2 linked regions of the Aquitalea magnusonii genome follow. The main gene of each other region encodes a partner of the protein of the gene in region 2 in a complex. Links are inferred from orthologs where the notes say so. Each region holds a gene or a part of one and is shown on either strand. Other genes may lie near its edges. The genes, in order: holA and dnaN.

Region 1 (11,629 bases), 320 kb from region 2 along the record:
TGGCGTACTGTTCTGGCATTCCGGCTGTGCCGAGCCAGGCATTGCCGGGCTGGCCGAGGTGGTGGGGCCGGCGCATGCCGACTCCAGCCAGTTTGATCCGGCCAGTCCGTATTTCGATGCCCGCTCGAGGCCTGATGCCCCGCGCTGGCAGTGTGTGGATGTGCGTTTCGTGCGCAAGACCCCGCTGCTGAGCTCCGCCTTGCTGCGTCAGCATCCGCCGCTGGAGCAGATGCTGGTGCTCAAGCGCGGCAATCGGCTATCGATCACACCCGTGACGCAGGCCGAGTGGGATTACATCACCAGCCAACTGTGCTGAACCCGGCCCTGCCGCCGCAGTTTGCTCCCATGCCAATCTGACAAGGATGCTGATGCTCTATCCGCCGATTACGCCCTACGCCAGCGGTATGTTGCCGCTGGATGCGCTGCACCAGATGTACTGGGAGCAATGCGGCCGGCCCGATGGCCAGCCGGTACTCTACCTGCATGGAGGCCCTGGCGATGGCTGTGCGCCAGCCAGCCGCCAGTTGTTTGATCCGGGTTTTTATCGGGCCGTGCTGTTTGACCAGCGCGGCAGTGGCCGCTCGGTGCCGCGTGGCGAGCTGCGCGACAACACCACCTTGCACCTGGTGGCGGATATCGAACGCCTGCGCGTGCATTTGGGCATAGAACGCTGGTTGGTGTTCGGTGGCTCCTGGGGCAGCACGCTGGCGCTGGCTTATGCCCAGGCGCATCCACAACGGGTGCAGGGCCTGATCCTGCGTGGCATCTTCCTGGGACGGCAGAGTGAAATCGACTGGTTCCTCCACGGGATGGGCCAGTTCTACCCGGAGGAATGGCAGCGTTTTGTCGCGCCTATCCCGCAGGACGAGCGGCAGGACCTGCTGCAGGCATATTACCGCCGCCTGTGTGACCCGGATCCGGCAGTACACTTGCCGGCATGCCGCAGTTGGGGGCGTTACGAGGCGGCGTGCGTGGCGATCCGACAGCGCCCCGAAGCCATCGCCCGCGCCAGCAGCGAGTATGTTGCCCTGTCGCTGGCGCGGCTTGAGGCTCATTATTTCGTCAACCACATCTTCCTGCCCGAGGGGCAGTTGTTGCAGCAGGTGGAGCGCATTCGTCATTTGCCAGCGGTTATTGTGCAGGGCCGTTACGATCTGGTCTGTCCGCCGGTGACCGCCTGTGAGCTGGCGCAGCACTGGCCGGAGGCGGCGTTCCATCTGGTGGAGGTGGCTGGCCATTCGCTGTGGGAAGACGGCATTCTGAGCGTACTGATGCAGCAGTTAGAGTCCTTCAAACACCGGGTGGACTGAGTCTGTAGTCCTCGCTGCCGTAAATTGATGCAAACATTGCCGGCCATTACCCGCCAAACCGGCCCCTGACATGCCCGCAGCTTGCCGCTGCCGCGGCTTTCTGCTTGCCGGGATGGCGTTGATGCCGTCTGCAGCCAAGCTTTTGTTTTTGTGCGGCTCTTATCGGCAAGGCCCTCTGGCCGCTATAATGGGCCGATTGAATTTGCGACGGACTGCCCAAGCTGCCCTGCCAGGCGGGGACTTGGGCAGTCCGCCCTTTTGTTTTCAAGCCATTCCAGACAAAGATCACCATGCAAGAAACCTACAGCCCGCGCGAAGTCGAAGCCGCAGCGCAACAAAAATGGCAGCGCACTGCCGCCTTCAAGGCCGTCGAAGACGCCAGCCGCCCCAAGTACTACGCCCTGTCGATGTTCCCCTATCCGTCCGGCAAGCTGCACATGGGCCATGTGCGCAACTACACCATTACCGACGTACTGGCCCGCTTCAAGCGCCTGCAAGGCTTTAACGTGTTGCAACCGATGGGCTGGGACGCCTTCGGTCTGCCGGCCGAAAACGCCGCCATGAAAAACGGTGGCGCTCCGGCGGCCTGGACCTATGCCAACATCGACTACATGAAGACGCAGCTGGACAGCCTGGGCTTTGCCCTGGACTGGGAGCGCGAGCTGGCCACCTGCAAGCCGGACTACTACCGCTGGGAGCAGTGGCTGTTTACCCGCCTGTTTGAAAAAGGCGTGATCTACAAGAAAAACGGCGTGGTGAACTGGGACCCGGTGGACCAGACCGTACTGGCCAACGAGCAAGTGGTGGACGGCCGTGGCTGGCGCTCTGGTGCCGTGGTGGAAAAGCGCGAAATTCCGATGTACTACTTCGCCATCACCAAGTATGCCGACGAACTGCTTACCAGCCTGGATACGCTGGATGGCTGGCCGGAACAGGTCAAGACCATGCAGAAAAACTGGATCGGCAAGAGCCACGGCTCCGACGTGGTGTTTGCCTACGACCAGGACAGCATCGGCCATGGCGGCGAACTGAAGGTGTACACCACCCGTCCGGATACCCTGATGGGCGCAACTTACGTTGCCGTGGCGGCGGAACACCCGCTGGCCACCCAGGCCGCGGCCAATAATCCGGCCTTGCAGGCTTTCATCGCCGAATGCAAGGCAGGCTCCGTGGCCGAGGCCGACGTGGCCAAGATGGAAAAGAAGGGCATGGACACCGGCCTGTTCGTCATCCATCCGCTGACCGGTGCCAAGCTGCCGGTGTGGGTAGCCAACTATGTGCTGTGGGGTTATGGCGAAGGCGCGGTGATGGCCGTGCCGGCGCATGACGAGCGCGACTTCGAATTTGCCAACAAATACCGCCTGCCGTTGCTGCAAGTGTATGCCAAGGTGGCTGGCGACAACGATTTCGACGCCAGCAACTGGCAGGACTGGTATGCCGCCAAGGACGACAGCGTACGCACCGTCAACAGCGGCAAGTACGACGGCAAGTCGTTCAGCGAGGCCTTTGATGCCATCGTCGGTGATCTGGAAGCCAAGGCTGCCGGTCAGAAGAAAACCCAGTACCGCCTGCGCGACTGGGGCATCTCCCGTCAGCGTTACTGGGGTTGCCCGATTCCCATCATCCATTGCCCGACTTGCGGCGATGTGCCGGTGCCGGAAAAAGACCTGCCGGTGGTGCTGCCGGAAAACGTGATTCCGGACGGTGCCGGTTCGCCGCTGGCCAGAATGCCGGAATTCTACGAAACCAGTTGCCCCAAGTGTGGCGGTGCCGCCAAGCGCGAAACCGACACCATGGATACCTTTGTGGAATCCAGCTGGTACTACGCCCGCTACGCCAGCCCCAAGTGCGACACCGCCATGCTGGACAAGGCAGCGGCTGATTACTGGCTGCAAGTGGACCAATACGTCGGTGGTATCGAACACGCCATCTTGCACCTGTTGTACGCACGTTTCTTCCACAAGCTGATGCGTGACGAAGGCCTGGTATCCAGCGACGAGCCGTTCAAGAGCCTGCTGACCCAGGGCATGGTTATCTGCGAAACCTTCTACCGCGAGCTGCCCAACGGCAGCAAGGACTGGATCGCCCCGCAAGACGTGGTGCTGGAACGTGACGCCAAGGGCAAGATTACCGGTGCCACCCATCGTGTGGATGGCCTGCCGGTGGTGGTGGGCGGCGTGGAGAAAATGTCCAAGTCCAAGAACAACGGCGTGGACCCGCAGGAATTCATCGAGAAATACGGTGCCGATACCGCGCGCCTGTTCATGATGTTTGCCGCCCCGCCGGAGCAAAGCCTGGAATGGTCCGACGCTGGTGTGGAAGGTGCCTTCCGCTTCCTCAAGCGCCTGTGGAAACTGGCCAAGGAACATGCCGACGCCGGTGTGGTGGCCGCTTATGCCGGTGGCGAGCTGAATGCCAGCCAGAAGGAACTGCGCTTCAAGCTGCACAGCACCATCCAGAAAGTGGCCGACGACTATGGCCGTCGCCAGCAGTTCAACACCGCCATTGCCGCAGTGATGGAACTGCTGAACACCTACGACAAGACCGACCGCAGCGATGCCGCCGGCCGTGCCGTGGCACAGGAAGTGCTGGAAAGCGTCACCCTGCTGCTGTCGCCCATCGTGCCGCACATCACCGATGCCATCTGGTCGGTGTTGCAGCCGGGCAGCGAGCTGCTGCAACAAGCCTGGCCCAAGGTGGACGAGGCCGCGCTGGTGAAGAGCGAAATCGAAATGATGGTACAGGTGGCCGGCAAGCTGCGTGGCAGCATCACTGTGGCAGCCGATGCGGCCAAGGATGTGATTGAAGCCACCGCCTTGGCCCATGAAAACGTGCAGAAGTTCATGGAAGGCAAATCGGCCAAGAAGATCATCGTGGTGCCGGGTCGTCTGGTGAACATCGTCGTGTAAACCCCGGCCCGCCCTGCACGGGGCGGGCTACCAATCCTGCCGGTCAGCTTATCCTCCCCGCTTGGGCGGGGCTGGGCCTGACCGGCTCCTGTTACGGAGAACAGGCATGAACCGAATCCTGCACGGACTGGCACTGGCCAGCCTGGTGTTCCTGCTCAGCGCTTGCGGTTTTCACCTGAAGGGCATGGGTGGCAGCAGCCGCCCGCTGCCATTTAACAGCGTCTATGTGGAAGAGGGCAGCAGCAAACTGGGACCCATCCTGCATGAAACGTTGGCGCGTAATGAAAAGCTGGTGCTGTTGAGCGCGCCCAAGCAGGCCGAGGCGGTGCTCAGTGTGTTGAGTGAAAACCAGGCCAGGGAAGTGTCCACCATCAACAGCGGTGGCAAGGTCAACGAGTACTTGCTGAGCTATACCGCCTCGGTACGTACCGTGCTGGGCGGGGTGCCGGTGGAGCCGGACATGGTAATCTCGGTACGCCGCTACCTGAACTATTCCGATAGCGATGTGCTGGGCAAGGAGCAGGAAGAAGCCCTGCTGTGGAACGATATCCGCCGCGATGCTGCCGAGCAGCTGATCCGCCGCCTGGCCTATCTGCCGCGTCCGGCGCAGCCGGGCAAAGCCAGCCAGAGTCTGAAGCCTGCCAATGCCCAGCCTAAGCCCTGAGTCGCTGGATGCGGTGCTGGCCAAGGGCCTGGCACCGCTTTACCTGATTCATGGCGAGGAAACCCTGCTGGCGCTGGAGGCGGCGGACAAGCTGCGTAAGCTAAGCTCTTCCCAGGGCTATCAGGAGCGGGAAGTCCTTACCGTTGAGGCGGGGTTTGACTGGTCGCAGCTACGTGAATCCATGAGCAGCGTATCGCTGTTTGCCAGCCTCAAATTGCTGGAAATCCGCATTCCGGGTGGTAAACCCGGTACGGAAGGGGCAGAGGCACTGCAGCAACTGGCCGCAGCACCACCACAAGACACCATCACCCTGATCACCCTGCCCCGGCTGGAAAAGGCCCAGTTGCAATCCAAATGGTTTGCCGCACTGGAAAAAGCCGCCGTGGTGGTGGAGGCAAAGCCGGTGGGCCGTCATGAACTGGCCGGCTGGATTGCCCGGCGCATGAAGCTGCAGCAGCAGCAGTTGTCGCCGGAGGCACTGAGCTTCTTTGCCGACCGGGTGGAGGGAAATCTGCTGGCGGCACGGCAGGAAGTGGACAAACTGGCCTTGCTCTATCCGGCAGGGGAACTCAGCCTGGAACAACTGCGCGAGGCGGTGGCTAATGTCGCGCGCTTTGATGTGTTCCATCTGTCTGAATCCTGGCTGTCGGGTGATAGCGCACGGGTGCAGCGCATGCTGGAAGGTTTGCTGGCCGAAGGCGAATCGCCGGTGCTGGTGTTGTGGTCCTTTACCGAGGATGTCCGCATGTTGTTGCGCTTGCGTCAGGGTTTGAAAGATGGCCGGCAACTGCGCGATCTGGCGCGCGAACTGCGCTTGTGGGGTGACAAGCAGCGGCTGGCGGAACCGGCCTTGCGCCGGATTGGGCCACGCAAGCTGATGACGGCGCTCTCGGAATGTGCGCGTATCGATCAACAGATCAAGGGGGTGGCGGTTGGCGACCCCTGGCATTCCTTGCGAGGTTTGGCCCTGCTATTGGCAGCATGATGTAGAAAAAATATCGGTATCTGAAACGGTCAGCATGAGCTGGCCGTTTTTTTTTAAACAAATCCAAGTTTCTCTGTTTTTGTTTAAATTTCTTTTAATAAACTATTGAGATTGTTGGAATGCTGCCATATGATAAGCAAGAGTTAATACATTTTAAACAATAAAGCAAAGAACAAACATGATGCAAAACGAGGGCGTCAGTGCGGCTGTTACGGCTGGAGAGCACCGTACCCGCAGCAAGGTGGTACTGGTTGAAATCATCCATCAAACCCTGGAGGTGTTGCTGACAGCAGAGGATGCACGCCTGGTTCACTGGGACGGTCGCATCCTGCGCATCCACAAGCTTTCATCCCGCAAGGCAAACCAGATCCTGCACGCTCCGGATGCCTATCCGGGTTTTCTAGGCGTGTTTGATCACCGGGCCTGCTACCGCGATCTGGCCGAACCGCTGGGTGAGATTCTGGGTGTGCAGTTGTAAGTCCTGATGTGCGCGACAGCAAAAAGGCCTTCAGAAGAAGGCCTTTGTCATGTGGTGGGCGGTATGGTTACAGCGCTGCTGCTTGGGGAGGGCTGATGCTGCCTGGCAGGATCATGGCCTTGATGCGGCGAGGGCCACGCGGATGACCGATATAGACCTGCCCGGTACGCTTTTCGTAGGAGGCCAGCACCTTGGCCACGTAATCACGGGTTTCGTCGTAAGGGGGGATGGTATTGCGATACTTCTGTACCGCCCCTTCGCCAGCATTGTAGGCGGCAATCACCAGTGGCAGGTCATTGTTGAACTGGCTGAGCAGAAAACGCAGATAGCGGGCACCGGCACGCAGGTTTTGTCGCGGGTCATCCAGCCGGCTGACGCCAAAGCGTTCACCAGTCGCCGGAATCACCTGCATCAGGCCGATGGCACCCTTGGGGGAGACCGCCTGCGGATTGTAACCGGACTCCACGGTAACGATGGAATGCAACAGGTCGGCATCCAGTTTGAACTCGCGCGCGGTCTGGTCGATCAGATGCTTGTACTGCGAAGCCAGCTTGGAGTTGTAAGCCGGCGCACTCACACTTTTCAGTCCGTCGGTACGCGCTGCCGCGGCTACCGGCAAGCGGTTATCGTGGCTTAGCGTGGCACCCAGGCCAGGGGTGGTGGCATCGTCCAGTGCGGCGTTGCTGCCGCTGCCGGGCAGCATGCTTTTCTGGTAGAGCTGGTAGCGTTCGTCAAGCTGGCGATTGGCGAGATGTACCTGGCCCTGCTCGTCCACAAAACCATAAAGATCGGCGTGTACGTTGTTGGCAAACAGGCAGGCCAGCAAGGCCAGGGCAGCATGAAATAATCGCATTGGGCTGGAAATGGCAGTAAGAATGGGTAAAGAACGCGCTATTGTACTGATTTTTCTATGCTATTTTGCAAGTAAAGTTTGTTGAAGACATTTTAAACCGTTTTTCCGTGAAAGGACGAAACATGAGCCTGTTTGATCAGCTGGGTAGCTTGCTGGGTGGTGAAAGCGGTGGTGTGAGTGGTGCCGTGGCGGCATTGATGGAACAAAATGGCGGGTTGGCCGGCCTGCTGGAAAAGTTCAATAGCGGCGGCATGGGCGAGCTGGTGTCGTCCTGGGTGGGCAGCGGCAGCAACCTGCCGGTATCAGCCGAGCAAATCCAGCAGTTGCTAGGCAGCGAGCAGCTTGGCGCGCTGGCGCAGCAGTTTGGCCTGGGCCCGCAACAGCTCAGCCAGGGCCTGGCAGATTACCTGCCGCAAGCCGTGGACAAGCTGACGCCGGATGGCCAGTTGCCGCAAGGTGGTGATCTGTTGTCGCAGGGGCTGGGCTTGTTGCAGGGCTTTTTCAACAAAAGCTGAATAAATAGTGGGCAATCCCCGGAAAAGCCGCCTGATTGGGCGGCTTTTTGCTGTCTGGCCGTGGTGTGGTGGCCACAGTTCTGATCATTCCCCACCACAAACATCGGTTTCTTGTCGTTATCTGGAGTGGTTTGATTTAGATCGATAGGAAAATTCTATTTTTAACATTTAAACAATCAAGTGGATCAATTGATTCGTCCCGCATAAGATAGCCTCCATCAAATCGCTAATGCAGCAAGCAGCAAATCCACTTTCACCTGAAGGAGCTACACATGTCCGTATCGCTGATCAATACCGAAGTCAAACCGTTCAAGGCTACCGCTTTTCACAATGGCAAATTCATCGATGTCAGCGACGCCGACCTGAAAGGCAAATGGTCGGTAGTGTTCTTCTACCCGGCTGACTTCACCTTTGTCTGCCCGACCGAACTGGGCGACCTGGCTGACAACTACGCCGAATTCTCCAAGCTGGGCGTGGAAATCTACTCGGTATCCACCGACACCCACTTCACCCACAAAGCCTGGCACGACAGCTCGGAAACCATCGGCAAGATCAACTACCCGATGATTGGCGACCCGACCGGCATCATCAGCCGCAACTTCGGCGTGATGATTGAAGAAGCCGGCCTGGCCGAACGCGGTACTTTCGTGATCGACCCGCAAGGCAAGATCCAGATCATCGAAATCAACGCCGGTGGCATTGGCCGTGACGCCAGCGAACTGCTGCGCAAGGTAAAGGCCGCCCAGTACGTAGCCAGCCACCCGGGTGAAGTATGCCCGGCCAAGTGGAAAGAAGGCGAAGCCACCCTGGCTCCGTCGCTGGATCTGGTTGGCAAAATCTAAGCCAATGCAGCCTGCCGTGCCGCGTACTGCGGTACGGCCTCCGGGCCGCAGCCAGCGGCCCGTCTCCCTACCACCCGATTGCAGCGGCAAGCTGTTGGCAGCGCATGAGCTTGCCAGTGCAATTGCCTGAGGATATTCCCATGCTCGACACCACCATCAAGACCCAACTGACCGCCTACCTGGAAAAACTGCAGCAGCCGATCGAACTGATTGCCAGCCTGGATGACAGCGCCAAGGCGCAGGAAATGTTCAGCCTGCTGCAAGACATTGCCAGCCTGTCGCCCAAGGTAACGCTGAACAGCAATGGCCAGGCCGCGCGTCGCCCGTCCTTTGCCATCGCCCGCCCCGGTGAAGCTGGCCGTATCGAGTTTGCCGGTATCCCGATGGGCCACGAATTCACCTCGCTGGTGCTGGCTCTGCTGCAAACCGGTGGCCATCCGCCCAAGGTGGACGAGGACACCATTGCCCAGATTCGCGGCCTGCAAGGCAGCTACCAGTTTGAAGTGTTTGTCTCGCTAAGCTGCCACAACTGCCCGGACGTGGTACAAGCCGTCAACCTGATGGCAGTGCTCAACCCCAATGTGCGTAGCGTGATGATTGATGGCGGTGTGTTCCAGCAGGAAGTTACCGAGCGTCAGATCATGGGCGTACCGGCCATCTATCTGAATGGTGAACAGTTTGGCAGTGGCCGCATGGGCCTGGAAGAAATCATCGCCAAGCTGGATAGCGGTGCCGTGGCGCGTGAAGCCGAAAAGATTGCCGCCAAGGAAGCATTCGACGTGCTGATCGTCGGCGGTGGCCCGGCCGGCGCGGCTGCCGCCATCTATGCGGCGCGCAAGGGCATCCGTACCGGTGTGGTGGCCGAGCGTTTCGGCGGCCAGGTGCTGGATACGCTGGCGATTGAAAACTTCATCTCGGTGCAGGAAACCGAAGGGCCCAAGCTGGCGATGGCGCTGGAACAACACGTCAAATCCTACGATGTGGACGTGATGAACCTGCAACGCGCTGCTGCGCTCAAGCCGGCGCAAAACGGCCAACTGGCCGAGGTGACGCTGGAAAGCGGTGCCGTGCTCAAGAGTAAGGCGGTGATTGTGGCCACCGGTGCGCGCTGGCGCGAAATGAATGTGCCGGGCGAAGCCGAATACCGCGCCAAGGGCGTGGCTTACTGCCCGCACTGCGATGGCCCGCTGTTCAAGGGCAAGCGTGTGGCGGTGATTGGCGGTGGTAACTCTGGCGTGGAAGCCGCCATCGACCTGGCCGGCATCGTCACCCATGTCACCCTGCTGGAGTTCGGTGACAGCCTGCGCGCCGATGCGGTGTTGCAGAAGAAACTGCACAGCCTGCCCAATGTGCGCGTCATCACCAATGCCCAGACCACCGAAGTGACCGGCGACGGTCAGAAGGTGAACGGCCTGAGCTATCAGGAGCGCATTACCGGGGAGACCCACCATGTGGCGCTAGAAGGCATTTTTGTGCAGATCGGCCTGCTGCCCAATACCGACTGGCTGAAAGGCAGCGTTGCCTTGTCGCCGCGCGGTGAGATCGAAGTGGATGCCAAGGGCCAGACTTCGGCCGAGGGGGTGTTTGCTGCCGGTGATGCCACCACAGCACCGTACAAGCAGATCATCATCGCCATGGGCGAAGGTGCCAAGGCCAGCCTGTCGGCCTTTGACTACCTGATCCGCAGCTAAGCCCTGCTGCAATCAAGCAAAAATCCCCTTGGGTCCGTTATGGATGCAAGGGGATTTTGTCATCTGTCACGCCGTGTCCGGAATGTGCTTTGGCGCGGCTGACAGGATAGCGTAGCGTCGCTGGGGCAAGGCGCGCCGACGCAGACAGTAGCTGGCGTGCGACGCTGCAGCAGGTTTATTGCCAGTGTTGCTTAGTGGTGATGGGCTTCGCCCGGCGCGGTTACTTGCAGCACTGCCGCCGGGGATTTCAGGCTGTGGCCATCCTGGCCTTCAGCCGGAATCTCCACCCAGTTGGTGCTGCCCTGCGCGCATTGCTGCTTTACCTTGAAGAACAGCTTGCCCGGCTGGGCGGCAATGCGGGTCTGGAACACGAATTCATCGTAAAAATCGGCCGGCAGATTACCACCGCTCCAGCTGATGCGGCTGACATCCTGCTTCACCAGCGTGCCATGGTTGTCGAATGGCGTGACCGCGGACTTTTCCACTTGCACCTGCCAGCCGGCCTTGGGCATGGGGCGCGCCAGTTGCGCGCCTGCCGGCAATTCCACGCTGATGCCGGTGGTGGGGCTGCCATCACAGCCATGGCCCACTTTCAGCACGGCCTTGTAATAGCTGCCGCTGGCGGCAGTCGGGGTTTCCAGCGTGACGTGTGCCTGTGCGCTGGCGGCCAGCAGCAGGGCGAGGAGGGCGAGCTTTTGCATGCTTGATTCCTGGATGAGAACGGTTATCAACCAGGGATTGTAAGGGAAGTCCATGACCGCACCCTGCGACATCTTGTCGCAGCCATGGCTGCCTCGATGTGCTGGCTGTGGCATGCTGAAGGCTTATTGCAGCAAAGGAGTTGTCGTGCAGCATTACCAGGACATCGAGGATTATCTGTATCAGGCCATCCCGCTGGCACAGGCCATGGGGGTGAAAGTACGTCATGCGGCAGAGGATGCCGTCACGCTGTGGGCACCGCTGGAGCCGAACATCAACCATTGCGCCACCATCTTTGGCGGCAGTGCGGCCGCTGTGGCCACGCTGGCGGGCTGGCTGCTGGTGTATCGCAAGTTGCAGGCCCTGGGGGTGCGTGGGCAGGTGATGGTGCGGCGTAGCCAGATGGATTATCAGAAGGCCATGCACGGCGCGTTCAGCGCCAGCACCCTGCCAGTGGCCGATGCGGTCTGGCAGCGCATGGCTGGCGCCTTGGCCAAGGGCCGCATGGCGCGGCTGCAATTGGTGGTGGAGCTGGAGTGCGGCGAGGTGGCCGCTGGGCGGCTGGATGGCGAATTCGTGGTGTTGCCGCCCAACTGAGTGTCGCCGAACCGAGCGCAGCCGATAGGCAGATGGTTGACATACCCCTCGCGCTTGCTGAAAGGAAAGCCAGGCTTCCTTGTTCA
Region 2 (11,569 bases):
GGCCGGAGTCTTTGGCTGCGAGCACGTCTATACGAACGTGAACCTGCATCGTGGCAAGGACATCGTGGGTGAAGCTGATGTTCTGGTCATTTACGGTGACCGGCTCATCATCGTGCAGGCGAAGGCGAAGAAGCTGACCATCTCAGCCCGCAAGGGGAACGACAATCAGCTGAAGGCAGACTTCGCTGCTGCCATTCAGGATTCCTACGACCAGGGTTGGACTTGCGCCAACGAGATTCTCGCTGGCGAATGTCGCTTAGTGGACGACAAAGGAAATGAAGTCGGCTTGCCCCCGAGCATCAAAGAGGCCTTCCTGTTCAGCCTCGTGTCGGAACACTATCCTGCGCTGGCCTTTCAGGCAAGCCAGTCGCTGAAATTCCAGACCACCGATGTTATCCGGCCTCCGTTCGTAATGGACGTATTCCTTCTCGACACGCTGACTGAAATGCTGACGACGCCGCTGCGATTATTGAGCTACGTGAAGTTGCGCGTGGCAGTCGTGGACAAGCTGATGAGCGGGCATGAGCTGACAGTCCTCGGCTACCACCTGAAACAGAACCTCTGGCTGGATGACAATTACAACACCGTCATGCTCGAGGACTCCATCGCTCGAGACCTAGACACGGCGATGATGGTTCGTAGGGATAACCTGCCTGGAGACGATACGCCGGCTGGTATCCTCACTAAGATGCGCGGAACTCGCTACGAGAGTCTCATCAAAGAAATTGAGACGAGGGCAGACCCGGCAACTCTCGAACTCGGGTTCCACCTCCTTTCTATGGACGAAGATTCGTGCAAAAACGTCCACAGCGTACTCGAGACCATCACGCGGAAGGTGCAGTGCGACGGGAAGCGACACGACGTGACGCTCGCGTCGAGCACAACACCGGGCGGGGTAAGCTTCCATTGCAATCCAACGCTGTCTCCCGAATCGATTGCCGTGCTGGAGACCCACTGCGTCAAACGCAAGTACCAGCAACGTGCGAGGCAATGGTTTGGCGTCTCCGTGAACCCGGATGGGCAAGTCCAGTTTGGTGTCACATTGGACTTTCCGTGGGAGCCCTCGGAGGAGTTGGACCAGCTAACCGCGAACATGAAGCCGGCGGCTCGGGTTCTCGACGTCCTTCCTCAATACACGCGAGGGGTCAGCCGCATAAAACTAGGGAGGAACGAGCCGTGCCGCTGTGGCAGCGGACGCAAGTATAAGAAGTGCTGCTTGGACTAAACGAGGGCGCGAGGGCATCACGCTAGCGCACCTTGCATGGCCAGACAACTTCTGGGGTGTTGTCAAGGTCAGCAGTACGCTTGAAACCTATCATCGGCCCCAAGAGATTGCTGATTCCCGATGACTGCAACCCAGCCTAGACCGTGAGTTGAGTATGCGGCCCTCTCCGACCGGAACCGCTGCATAGCCGTTATTCAGCCCTGAGTGATGATTGACTGTAATGGGTCGTTTTAAGAATTGGACGGTGGGCTGCTCTCGGCCAGTTCCAGCCATTCAAAAATTTGGTAAGTTCGTAAAATGAAGGCAGTAGCAGTCCGGATAGCCGACGTTAATAGAAAGCTAAAACACAGTGCGCTCCTGCGCGGTCCTGTATGAGCAAAGGGTTAAGTCTCTGCGCCATCCCGTTTTTCAATTGCTTTTCGCGCACCTTCTGGAAGTTGGCTGTACAACGCCGAGATGTATTTTGGTCTTGATATTCGGTCTTCAATGATGAAATTCATCATCGTGAATAGGTTGTGAGCAATTTCTGGAGTGTCGTTTATTTCAATTTCGCCAGGATGCACGGCATTGTTTCCAACGACCCGACAGAAGTCTAAAGCCTGCTGGACTTCGATTGGCAGGCCTTTGGTTACTAATGACCCGATATCGTCGTTGATGTTCTTGCCTCTCTCTCCAAGCTCGGACATTAGTTTTTGGAGTGATAACCTCAACAAGGCAGAAGCAGCACGAGGGGAAGTCGCAACAACTTCCCTAGCCTCATTGTAATCAAGCAGACATGACTCTGGCATGTCTGGATGTGCAGGTGGGACTGGAGCTGCAGATGGAACAATCATCCTTCCTTCATACCAATATGACCATTCTTTGCAATGAGAGCAGATGCAGAAATTTAACGACTGGTGGGTAGAGTAGCTTCCATGGGCGGAGTGAAAATAAAATTCACGCCAATGCTGTGATGAAAAAACTCCACAATGAATGCAATGGAATTCTCTTTTTTTATGCTCGGGCGGGTAGTATTTTTGCATATTGTATTTTGATGTTTATAGCCTTAACTTATTGCCACCGAAGTATTGGCAGAGGGCTCCTAACCATCTAGGGAAAATGGATATTAGTTTGAAGGGTCTCTCGTAATTAACTGAAAATGTATTCCTTTGGAACAATACAATACCCCTTGATAATGGGCTGAATGTCTTCACGATATACATGAATATCAGACGGATTTATCTTAATGTTATCCAATGATGCAAACTCAACAACAAAGACTGCATAATCTTCAGCAACACTTCTCCCGCGATGGGCTAAGCAGCTTGAACTTCTATTGGCATATGAAATAGACTGAAGAGTTGGCCCAAACTTAAATCCGTTATTTATTATTGATTCAATATTTTTTTTGGGAGTGGCATGAAAAAATACGAGTGGATTTCTTTCCAGTTCATCATCAAAAAGGCAGTAGCCATTCCTTTCAGTCGGATTGGAAAATTCATAAACTTTCATCATTAATAGTCTTTTCTCACTTAATTATTGATGCCAATGAACAAATAAAACAGAACTTTACTGTGACACACAGTATTGCAACTCAAACGCATGCTTTCAAGAACTTTGTCCTAGCGGGGTCTGTATAGTTGCCCACTGGTCTGTCCCGCTGTCCACGAAGAGCGGGACAGACCACACAATCTACCGCATGCCGGAATTGAACCTACACCTTCCTTATCTGCTATCCATGACTGCGCGCACCTCAAAGCGGTCGGCATGCCACACCAAAATCTAATGGCTGCAATGGGTCGTAAGTTGCCTGAACCCATACTAAGGCACCGTTACAAGACGGCATTGACTCATTAGCAGTAACAATCCAAAAAAAGAGGCCCATAAATTTCTCAATTTATGGGCCTCTTTTTCTCAGCTTATGAGTCTATCTACACTACCCCTTACACATCAATATTCCGCGCAATCAGGGCATTGCCTTCGATAAAGGCGCGGCGGGGTTCCACTTCGTCGCCCATCAGGGTGGTGAACACGTCGTCCGCGCCCATCACGTCTTCAATGCGTACCTTCAACAGGCGGCGCACGTTGGGGTCCATGGTGGTTTCCCACAGTTGTTCCGGGTTCATCTCGCCCAGGCCTTTGTAGCGCTGGATGTTCATGCCCTTTTTCACTTCGGCCAGCAGCCAGTCCAGTGCCTGGCCAAATTCGCTGATCGGTTTCACCGTTTCGCCGCGGCGTACGCTGGCACCTTCGCGCAGCAGGCCGCTGAGCAGGTCGCCGGTTTTGGCCAGTTCGGCGTAGTCGCCGGTTTCCAGGAAGTCCTGGTCCAGCACCGTTACCAGCACGTTGCCGTGTAGTTTGCGGGTGATTTTGATCAGGTGGCCGTCGTTTTTTTCGTCGTGCAGCAGTTCCAGCACGATGGCGTCAGCCGGCACCAGGGCGGTGAGGCGGGCCAGGCTGTCCTGGGCGGCGTGCTCGGTTTCCAGCGACAGGCGGCCGGATTTGAGCATGGCTTCCAGTACCAGCGGGTCGATGACGCGGCTTTCGCGTTCGATGACGGCGCGGGCCACCAGGAACTGGCGGGCTACTTCGGCCAGGGTGTCGCCGGCCAGGGCCGGGGCGTCGGTGGCGGGGATGAGTTCGGCTTTTTCCAGTGCCAGTTGCAGCAGGTACTGGTTCAGCTCGTAGTCGTCCTTCAGGTAGCGCTCTTGCTTGCCGTGCTTGGCCTTGTACAGCGGCGGCTGGGCAATGTAGATGTGGCCGCGTTCCACCAGTTCGTGCATCTGGCGGTAGAAGAAGGTGAGCAGCAGGGTGCGGATGTGGGCGCCGTCCACGTCGGCATCGGTCATGATGATGATGCGGTGGTAGCGCAGTTTGTCCGGGTTGTATTCGTCCTTGCCAATGCCGCAGCCCATGGCGGTAATCAGGGTGGCCACTTCCTGGCTTTGCAGCATTTTGTCGAAGCGGGCGCGTTCTACGTTAAGAATCTTGCCCTTCAAGGGCAGGATGGCCTGGAATTTGCGGTCGCGGCCTTGTTTGGCGGAGCCGCCGGCAGAGTCACCCTCCACCAGGTACAGTTCGCACAGCTTGGGGTCTTTTTCCTGGCAGTCGGCCAGTTTGCCGGGCAGGCCCAGGCCGTCCATCACGCCTTTGCGGCGGGTGATTTCGCGGGCTTTGCGCGCGGCTTCGCGGGCGCGGGCGGCGTCCACAATCTTGCCGCAGATGGTTTTGGCGTCGTTGGGGTTTTCCAGCAGGTAGGTTTTCAGCGCTTCGCTGATCACTTCGTTGACTACCGGGCCGATTTCGCCGGATACCAGTTTGTCCTTGGTCTGGCTGGAGAACTTGGGGTCGGGCAGCTTGACGGACAGCACGCAGGTAAGGCCTTCGCGCATGTCGTCGCCGGTGGTGTCCACCTTGGCCTTTTTGGCCACTTCGTGTTCTTCGATGTACTGGTTGAGCGTGCGGGTCATCACCTGGCGCAGGGCGGTCATGTGGGTGCCGCCGTCACGTTGCGGGATGTTGTTGGTGAAGCACTGGACGCTTTCCTGGTAGGAGTCGTTCCATTGCATGGCCACTTCCACGCTCATGCCGTCTTTTTCGCCCATGCCGTGGAACACTTTGGGGTGCAGCACGGTTTTGTTGCGGTTCATGTATTCCACAAAGCCGGCCACGCCGCCGGAGAAGGCGAAGTTTTCTTCCTTGCCGGTGCGCTTGTCCAGCAGGTTGATGCCTACGCCTTGGTTGAGGAAGGACAGTTCGCGGATGCGCTTGGCCAGGATGTCGAAGTGGTATTCCACCACGCCAAAGGTTTCTTCGCTGGCGCGGAAGGTGACTTCGGTGCCGCGGTGGTTGCTGTGGCCGGTAACGGTAAGCGGGGCCACGGCGTCGCCGCGGCGGAATTCCATTTCGTGTACCTTGCCGTCACGCCAGATCTTCAGCTTCAGCCAGTCGGACAGTGCATTTACTACGGATACACCTACGCCGTGCAGGCCGCCGGAAATCTTGTAGCTGTTGCTGTCGAATTTGCCGCCGGCGTGCAGGATGGTCATGATCACTTCGGCCGCCGAGCGTCCTTCTTCCGGGTGGATGTCGGTGGGGATGCCCCGGCCGTTGTCCGATACGGTGATGGAGTTGTCGGGGTTGATGATGACCTTGATGGTGTCGGCATGGCCGGCCAGGGCTTCGTCAATGGCGTTGTCCAGCACTTCAAACACCATGTGGTGCAGACCGGTGCCGTCCGAGGTATCGCCAATGTACATGCCGGGGCGTTTGCGTACCGCATCCAGACCCTTGAGGACTTTAATGCTATCCGCGCCGTATTCCTGTTCGCTCATGCTTATTCCTGAACAGCGGGAGTAGTGAGTCGGGAGTGGGGAGTAAGCCACTGCGTCATCACGCTGCCTGCTGTAATAAAGTCAAATTCAAGACCTGCCGAGGGAGTGGTCAAGCCCGACTCCCTATTTCCAACTCACTACTCCCTAGATGCGCATCGGCATCACGATGTACTTGAAGTTGCTGTAGTCGGGAATGGTCACCAGCGTACTGCGGTTGGCATCGCCAAACGCCATCTGCAGGGTATCGGCTGGCAGGTTGGTCAGCACGTCCAGCAGATAGTTGATGTTGAAGCCGATTTCCAGTTCACCACCCTGATAGGCAATTTCCAGTTCTTCTTCCGCTTCTTCCTGTTCGCTGTTGGTACACAGGATGGACATTTTGCCCGGTGCCAGTACCAGCCGCACGCCACGGAATTTTTCGTTGGCCAGAATGGCGGCGCGTTGCAGCGCGTGCAGGAAGGTTAGGCGTTCGATCAGGAAGATCTTGTCATTATCCAGCGGAATCACGCGGTTGTAGTCGGGGAACTTGCCGTCCACCACCTTGCTGATGATGACGGTGGAGCCAAAGCTGAAGCGTACCTGGTTGGCCAGCACTTCGATGTTGATTTCGTCGTCGCTGTCCTGCAGCAGTTTGTACAGCTCCAGGATGGTTTTGCGCGGCAGGATGACTTCGGCCTTGGGCAGGGTGGCTTCCACGTCGGCGCTGGCAAAGGCCAGGCGGTGGCCGTCGGTGGCAATCAGTTTTACCTGGTTGCCGTCGGTTTGCATCAACAGGCCGTTGAGGTAGTAACGGATGTCCTGCACCGCCATGGCAAATTGCACTTGGGAGATCAGGCGTTTGAGTTCGCGCTGGCTCAGGCTGAAGCTGGATTCGCTGGCGCTGCCCACGGACAGCAGCGGGAAGTCTTCTGCCGGCAGGGTTTGCAGGTTGAAGCGGCTTTTGCCGGCTTTGAGCGTGAGGCGGCCGTCCAGTTGTTCCAGCGTGACGGTGGTTTTGTCCGGGATGGCTCGCAGGATGTCCTGCAGCTTCTTGGCCGAGGTGGTCAGGCGGAAGTCTTCGCCCGGCAGTTCGTCGGCGCTGGCGGTGGTGATCTGGATTTCCAGATCAGTCGCCAGGAAGCCTACCTGTCCGCCTTTCTTTTCAATCAGTACATTGGAAAGAATCGGCAGGGTGTGGCGGCGTTCGACAATACCGGTCACGGCCAGCAGGGGCTTGAGAAGGGCATCGCGTTCGGCTTGCAGGATCAGCATGTTTCGGGCTCCCGAATGTGTCCAGAGTCAGTTATCGGTTGAATCAACATATCAGTTACGCAGCATGGATAGCAGCGTATCGTAATCGTGCGCCATATCGGCGTCATTACCACGCATTTCGGCAATGGTTTTGCAGGCATGCAGCACGGTGGTGTGGTCGCGGCCGCCAAAGGCATCGCCAATATTGGGCAGCGAGAGCTGGGTCAGCTCCTTGGCCAGTGCCATGGCTACCTGGCGCGGCCGGGCAATGTCACGGCTGCGCTTTTTGCTGTGCATGTCGGACAGCTTGATCTTGTAGTACTCGGCCACGGTTTTCTGGATGGCGTCCACCGTCACCTGGCGGTTGCCGGCGGCCAGGATGTCCTTCAAGGCTTCTTTCACCAGGTCCAGCGAGATGCTCTGGTTGGTGAAGCGGGCATAGGCCACCACGCGCTTGAGCGCGCCTTCCAGTTCGCGCACGTTGGAGCGCACGTTCTGGGCAATGAAAAACGCTACCGGGTGGTCCAGCTTGATGCTGTCGGCTTCGGCCTTTTTCATCAGAATGGCCACGCGCATTTCCAGCTCCGGCGGCTGGATTTCCACCGTCAGGCCCCAGGAGAAGCGCGAAATCAGCCGCTCTTCCATGCCTTCTATCTGCTTGGGGTAGGTGTCGCAGGTCATGATGACTTGCTTGCCGCCTTCAATCAGTGCGTTGAAGGCGTAGAAGAATTCTTCCTGGGTGCGGTTTTTGCCGGCAAAAAACTGGATGTCGTCAATCAGCAGCAAATCCAGCGAGTGGTAGTAGCGCTTGAATTCGTCAAACGCCTTGTGTTGGTAGGCGCGCATGATGTCGGCCACATAGCGTTCGGCGTGGATGTAGCGGATTTTGGCTTGCGGGTTCTTCTGGAACACGTGGTTGCCAATGGCCTGGATCAAGTGGGTTTTACCCAGGCCCACGCCACCGTAGACAAACAGCGGGTTGTAGGCCTGGTCGCCCGGATTCTCGGCAATCTGCATGGCGGCGGCACGCGCCAGTTGGTTGCCCTTACCTGTCACCAGCGTGTCAAAGGTAAAGGCCGGGTTCAGCCGGGTGCTTTCGTGGCTGCCGCCAATGGCTTTTACTGCCGCCTGCTTGGCCGGGCTGGGGGTGTCGTTGCTGGTGGCCGGGGCCGGGGCCGGTTTGCGCACGCCATTGCCCACTGCAGGCGGTACGGCCAGCGGCTTGTTGCTGGGCGCACCCAGGCGCAGTTCGACCGGGGCTTCGCCCACCAGCTCTACCGCCAGTTCTTCAATGCGTCCAAGGAAGCGGTCCTTGATGAACTGCATGATGAAGCGGTTGGGGGCAAACAGCGCAATGCCTTCTTCATTGGCTTCAGCCGCCAGCGGCTTGATCCAGGTATTGAACTGCTGTGAAGACAGTTCGGCCTCGAGGCGTGCGAGGCAGGCAGGCCAGAATTGATCCAGTTCGGTCATTAAGTACACGCAAGTAAAAGCAAAAACCCGCCGTTGACGATATGCGTTGCGGCGGGAGGAGCCATGGTTGTCACCCTGGTGGGATGGCCGGACGGCTATGTCCGGCGCGGGTGCAGCCCTGGCATGTGTTCATGCATGGCAAGTGGCTTGCACCATCCTCCTGTCGCGCGTGCTGCCCTTGGGCGGGCGGCTTCGTTTAATAATTACGCAGGGGGTGGGGTGCGTTAAGTTTCGACATTCTAACGGTTTTCGACAAAGTTATCCACAGGTGCGCTAAAAATTTGCCATTGACAAACGGCGGTTTTTCTTGTGAAATCACGCGTTTATTTCCGTTTCGAAACAGGAATTCTTTATCATGAAGCGTACTTACCAGCCTTCCACTACCCGTCGCAAGCGCACTCACGGCTTCCTCGTTCGCATGAAGACCCGCGGTGGCCGCGCCGTTATCGCCGCCCGTCGCGCCAAGGGTCGCAAGCGCCTGGCCGTATAAGTTCAGTAATGACTTATCGCTTTCGCCGTGTGCACCGGCTATTAAAAACGGATGAATTTTCATCCGTTTTTAGTTTGCGGCAAGCGCGCAGCACGGCTTTGTTTCAGGTGTATGCCCGTCCCAACGATCTGGGCCATGCCCGGCTTGGCCTGGTGGTGGGTAAGAAGGTCCACAAGCGAGCCGTACGCCGCAATTACATCAAGCGTACCGTGCGCGAGTGGTTCCGCCTGAATCAGGCCTCCTTGCCGGCACAGGACTACATTGTCCGTGCCAAACTGGCTTTTTCACGCGCTGACAGAGCAGAAGCTGTCATCGCCTTGTCTACACTCTTTGCTAAACTGGCACGATGTCGCGCCTCCTCATCCTCCTGATCCGCTTTTACCAACTGGCCATCAGCCCCTGGCTGGCACCACGGTGCCGCTATGTGCCGACCTGTTCCAGTTACGCGATCGAGGCGGTGAGAAAGCATGGCGCCTGCAAGGGCGGCTTTCTGGCGATGAAACGCATCGGGCGCTGTCACCCCTGGGGTGGCAGTGGTTATGACCCGGTTCCCTGAACTTTCCGGTATCGTAGAGATGGATTCCAAGCGACTCATAATCTTCATCGTTCTGTCCATGGGCATCCTGCTGCTGTGGCAGGAGTATTTTGCGCCCAAGCCTGCTCCGCAGCAGGTGGCACAGACACAAACGGCTTCGCAGCCGGACGCACCGGCCAGCCATACCGCCAGCGCCCAGCCTGTTGAAGCTGCCAAACTCACCGCCGGCCAGCGCATCCGTGTGACGACCGACGTGATCAAGGCCGAAATTGATACCGTGGGTGGTGACCTGCGTCAGCTGGATTTGCTGAAGCACGATTCCGCCACGGACGCCAAAAAGCCGTTCGAGCTGCTCACCGACAAGAATGGCCGCGTGTACGTGGCGCAGACCGGTCTGGTGGCTGCCAGCAACCCGGCCCTGCCCACCCACAAGACGGTCTACTCCGCGGCACAATCCAGCTACACCCTGAGTGGCGACAGCCTGCAGGTGAAGCTGACCGCCCCGGCCGCCAATGGCGTGCAAGTGGTGAAAACCTACACCTTCAAGAAGGGCAGCTACGATATCGCGGTGCGTTTTGATATCACCAACGGCGGCACCACCCCGCTGGCCCCGACTGCCTACTACCGCATCCTGCGTGATGGTCAGGCACCGGAAGGTGAAGGCCGCTTTGCCCACACCTTTACCGGCCCGGCGGTGTACACCGCTGAAAACAAGTTCCAGAAGGTTGCCTTCGAGGATCTGGCCAAGGGCAAGGGTGATTACGCCAAGACTGCCACCGACGGCTGGGTGGGCATGCTGCAGCATTACTTCATGACCGCCTGGATTCTCAAGCCGCTGGATGCTGCCAGCGTGTGCAAGGACGACAAGTCCTGCCACTTCGAGCTGAAAGACAACAACGGCCTGTATTCCGCCGCTGCCACCGTGGACCTGAAAACCATCAATCCGGGCCAGACCGCTTCCATCACCGTGCCGCTGTATGCCGGCCCGGAAGACTACAGCGTGCTGACCAAGATTGCCGACGGCCTGGAATATTCCAAGGACTATGGCTGGGTACACATCTTCGCTTCCCCGCTGTTTTGGCTGCTGACCAAGCTGCATGGTCTGGTGCAGAACTGGGGCTGGGCGATTGTGCTGCTCACCCTCACCGTGAAGGCCATCTTCTATCCGCTGACTGCCGCTTCCTACCGCTCCATGGCCAAGATGAAGGCCCTGGCACCGCGTCTGGAACGCATGAAGGAACAATACGGCGACGACCGTATGAAGTTCCAGCAAGCCGTGATGGAAATGTACAAGAGCGAGAAGGTGAATCCGCTGGGTGGCTGTCTGCCCATGCTGATCCAGATTCCGGTGTTCATCGGCCTGTACTGGGCGCTGCTGGCTTCGGTTGAGCTGCGTCAGGCTCCGTGGATCCTGTGGTACACCGACCTGGCCCGTCCGGACCCGTTCTATGTGCTGCCGGTGATCATGGCTGCCACCATGTTCCTGCAAACCTTCCTGAACCCACCGCCGACTGACCCGATGCAGGCGAAGATGATGAAGATCATGCCGGTTGCCTTCTCGGCCATGTTCTTCTTCTTCCCGGCTGGTCTGGTGCTGTACTACGCAGTCAACAACATCCTGTCGATTGCCCAGCAGTGGTACATCAACAAGAGCATTGAAAACAGCAAGAAAGTCGCCCTGCAGTCCTGATATGGACGGTAGTGACTGACAAAGCCCGGCCAGACAAAGGCCGGGCTTTCTTTCTGATACAGTAAAAAATCAACGCAAGTTGACCCAAGCCGCTGTCGCCATCCATCTGGCGGCTGCTTCGGTCAGCCTGTCCGCAGCAAGGAAACCGCCATGCCTAGCCTCTACGCTCCCGTCACCATTTGTGCCATCGCCACCGCACCCGGTCGTGGCGGGGTAGGGGTCATCCGCGTGTCAGGGCGTGACTTGCTGCCCTTTGCCGCTGCGCTTACCGGTGGTAAACAGCCCAAGCCGCGCTACGCGACGTATACCGACTTCTACGCGGCAGATGGCCAGGCCATCGACAACGGCCTGCTGCTGTACTTCCCCGGCCCCAACAGCTTTACCGGCGAAGACGTGCTGGAGCTGCAAGGCCACGGCGGGCCGGTGGTGCTCAATATGCTGCTGACCCGCTGCCTGCAACTGGGCGCACGGCTGGCCGAGCCGGGCGAGTTTTCCAAGCGCGCCTTCCTCAACGACAAGATGGACCTGGCCCAGGCGGAAAGCGTGGCCGACCTGATTGATGCTTCCAGCGAAACCGCCGCGCGCAGCGCGCTCAAATCGCTGAAAGGCGCGT

What was found.
Region 1: the proteins of dnaN (region 2) and holA are in contact, whole or in part, in a cryo-EM structure (PDB 8GIZ), measured with the Escherichia coli proteins. The link is inferred for Aquitalea magnusonii from one-to-one orthologs.

The regions. Positions count from the first base shown.
Region 1 is NZ_AP018823.1:4,065,293-4,076,921, reverse strand. What follows is about bases 3,897-6,865. They hold holA (DNA polymerase III subunit delta), read left to right. Parts: upstream 3,897-4,863; coding sequence 4,864-5,868; downstream 5,869-6,865. Other genes in these bases: DLM_RS19045 (lytic transglycosylase domain-containing protein), read right to left, coding at 6,414-6,865; DLM_RS19050 (hypothetical protein), read left to right, coding at 6,047-6,346; lptE (LPS assembly lipoprotein LptE), read left to right, coding at 4,326-4,883; leuS (leucine--tRNA ligase), read left to right, coding at 3,897-4,219. In the rest of the region: DLM_RS19075 (EVE domain-containing protein), read left to right, coding at 1-316; pip (prolyl aminopeptidase), read left to right, coding at 369-1,310; more of leuS, read left to right, coding at 1,601-3,896; more of DLM_RS19045, read right to left, coding at 6,866-7,199; DLM_RS19040 (YidB family protein), read left to right, coding at 7,322-7,714; ahpC (alkyl hydroperoxide reductase subunit C), read left to right, coding at 7,987-8,556; ahpF (alkyl hydroperoxide reductase subunit F), read left to right, coding at 8,697-10,247; DLM_RS19025 (YcnI family protein), read right to left, coding at 10,439-10,948; DLM_RS19020 (YiiD C-terminal domain-containing protein), read left to right, coding at 11,094-11,543. UniProt on the Escherichia coli protein: Part of the beta sliding clamp loading complex, which hydrolyzes ATP to load the beta clamp onto primed DNA to form the DNA replication pre-initiation complex.
Region 2 is NZ_AP018823.1:4,380,891-4,392,459, forward strand. The notes cover bases 4,737-7,645. They hold dnaN (DNA polymerase III subunit beta), read right to left. Parts: upstream 6,790-7,645; coding sequence 5,683-6,789; downstream 4,737-5,682. Other genes in these bases: gyrB (DNA topoisomerase (ATP-hydrolyzing) subunit B), read right to left, coding at 4,737-5,538; dnaA (chromosomal replication initiator protein DnaA), read right to left, coding at 6,841-7,645. Outside these bases: DLM_RS20555 (nuclease-related domain-containing protein), read left to right, coding at 1-1,225; DLM_RS20560 (DUF4145 domain-containing protein), read right to left, coding at 1,609-2,247; DLM_RS23225 (hypothetical protein), read right to left, coding at 2,354-2,719; more of gyrB, read right to left, coding at 3,148-4,736; more of dnaA, read right to left, coding at 7,646-8,241; rpmH (50S ribosomal protein L34), read left to right, coding at 8,597-8,731; rnpA (ribonuclease P protein component), read left to right, coding at 8,740-9,102; membrane protein insertion efficiency factor YidD, read left to right, coding at 9,078-9,287; membrane protein insertase YidC, read left to right, coding at 9,307-10,956; tRNA uridine-5-carboxymethylaminomethyl(34) synthesis GTPase MnmE, read left to right, coding at 11,107-11,569. UniProt on the Escherichia coli protein: Confers DNA tethering and processivity to DNA polymerases and other proteins. Acts as a clamp, forming a ring around DNA (a reaction catalyzed by the clamp-loading complex) which diffuses in an ATP-independent manner freely and bidirectionally along dsDNA.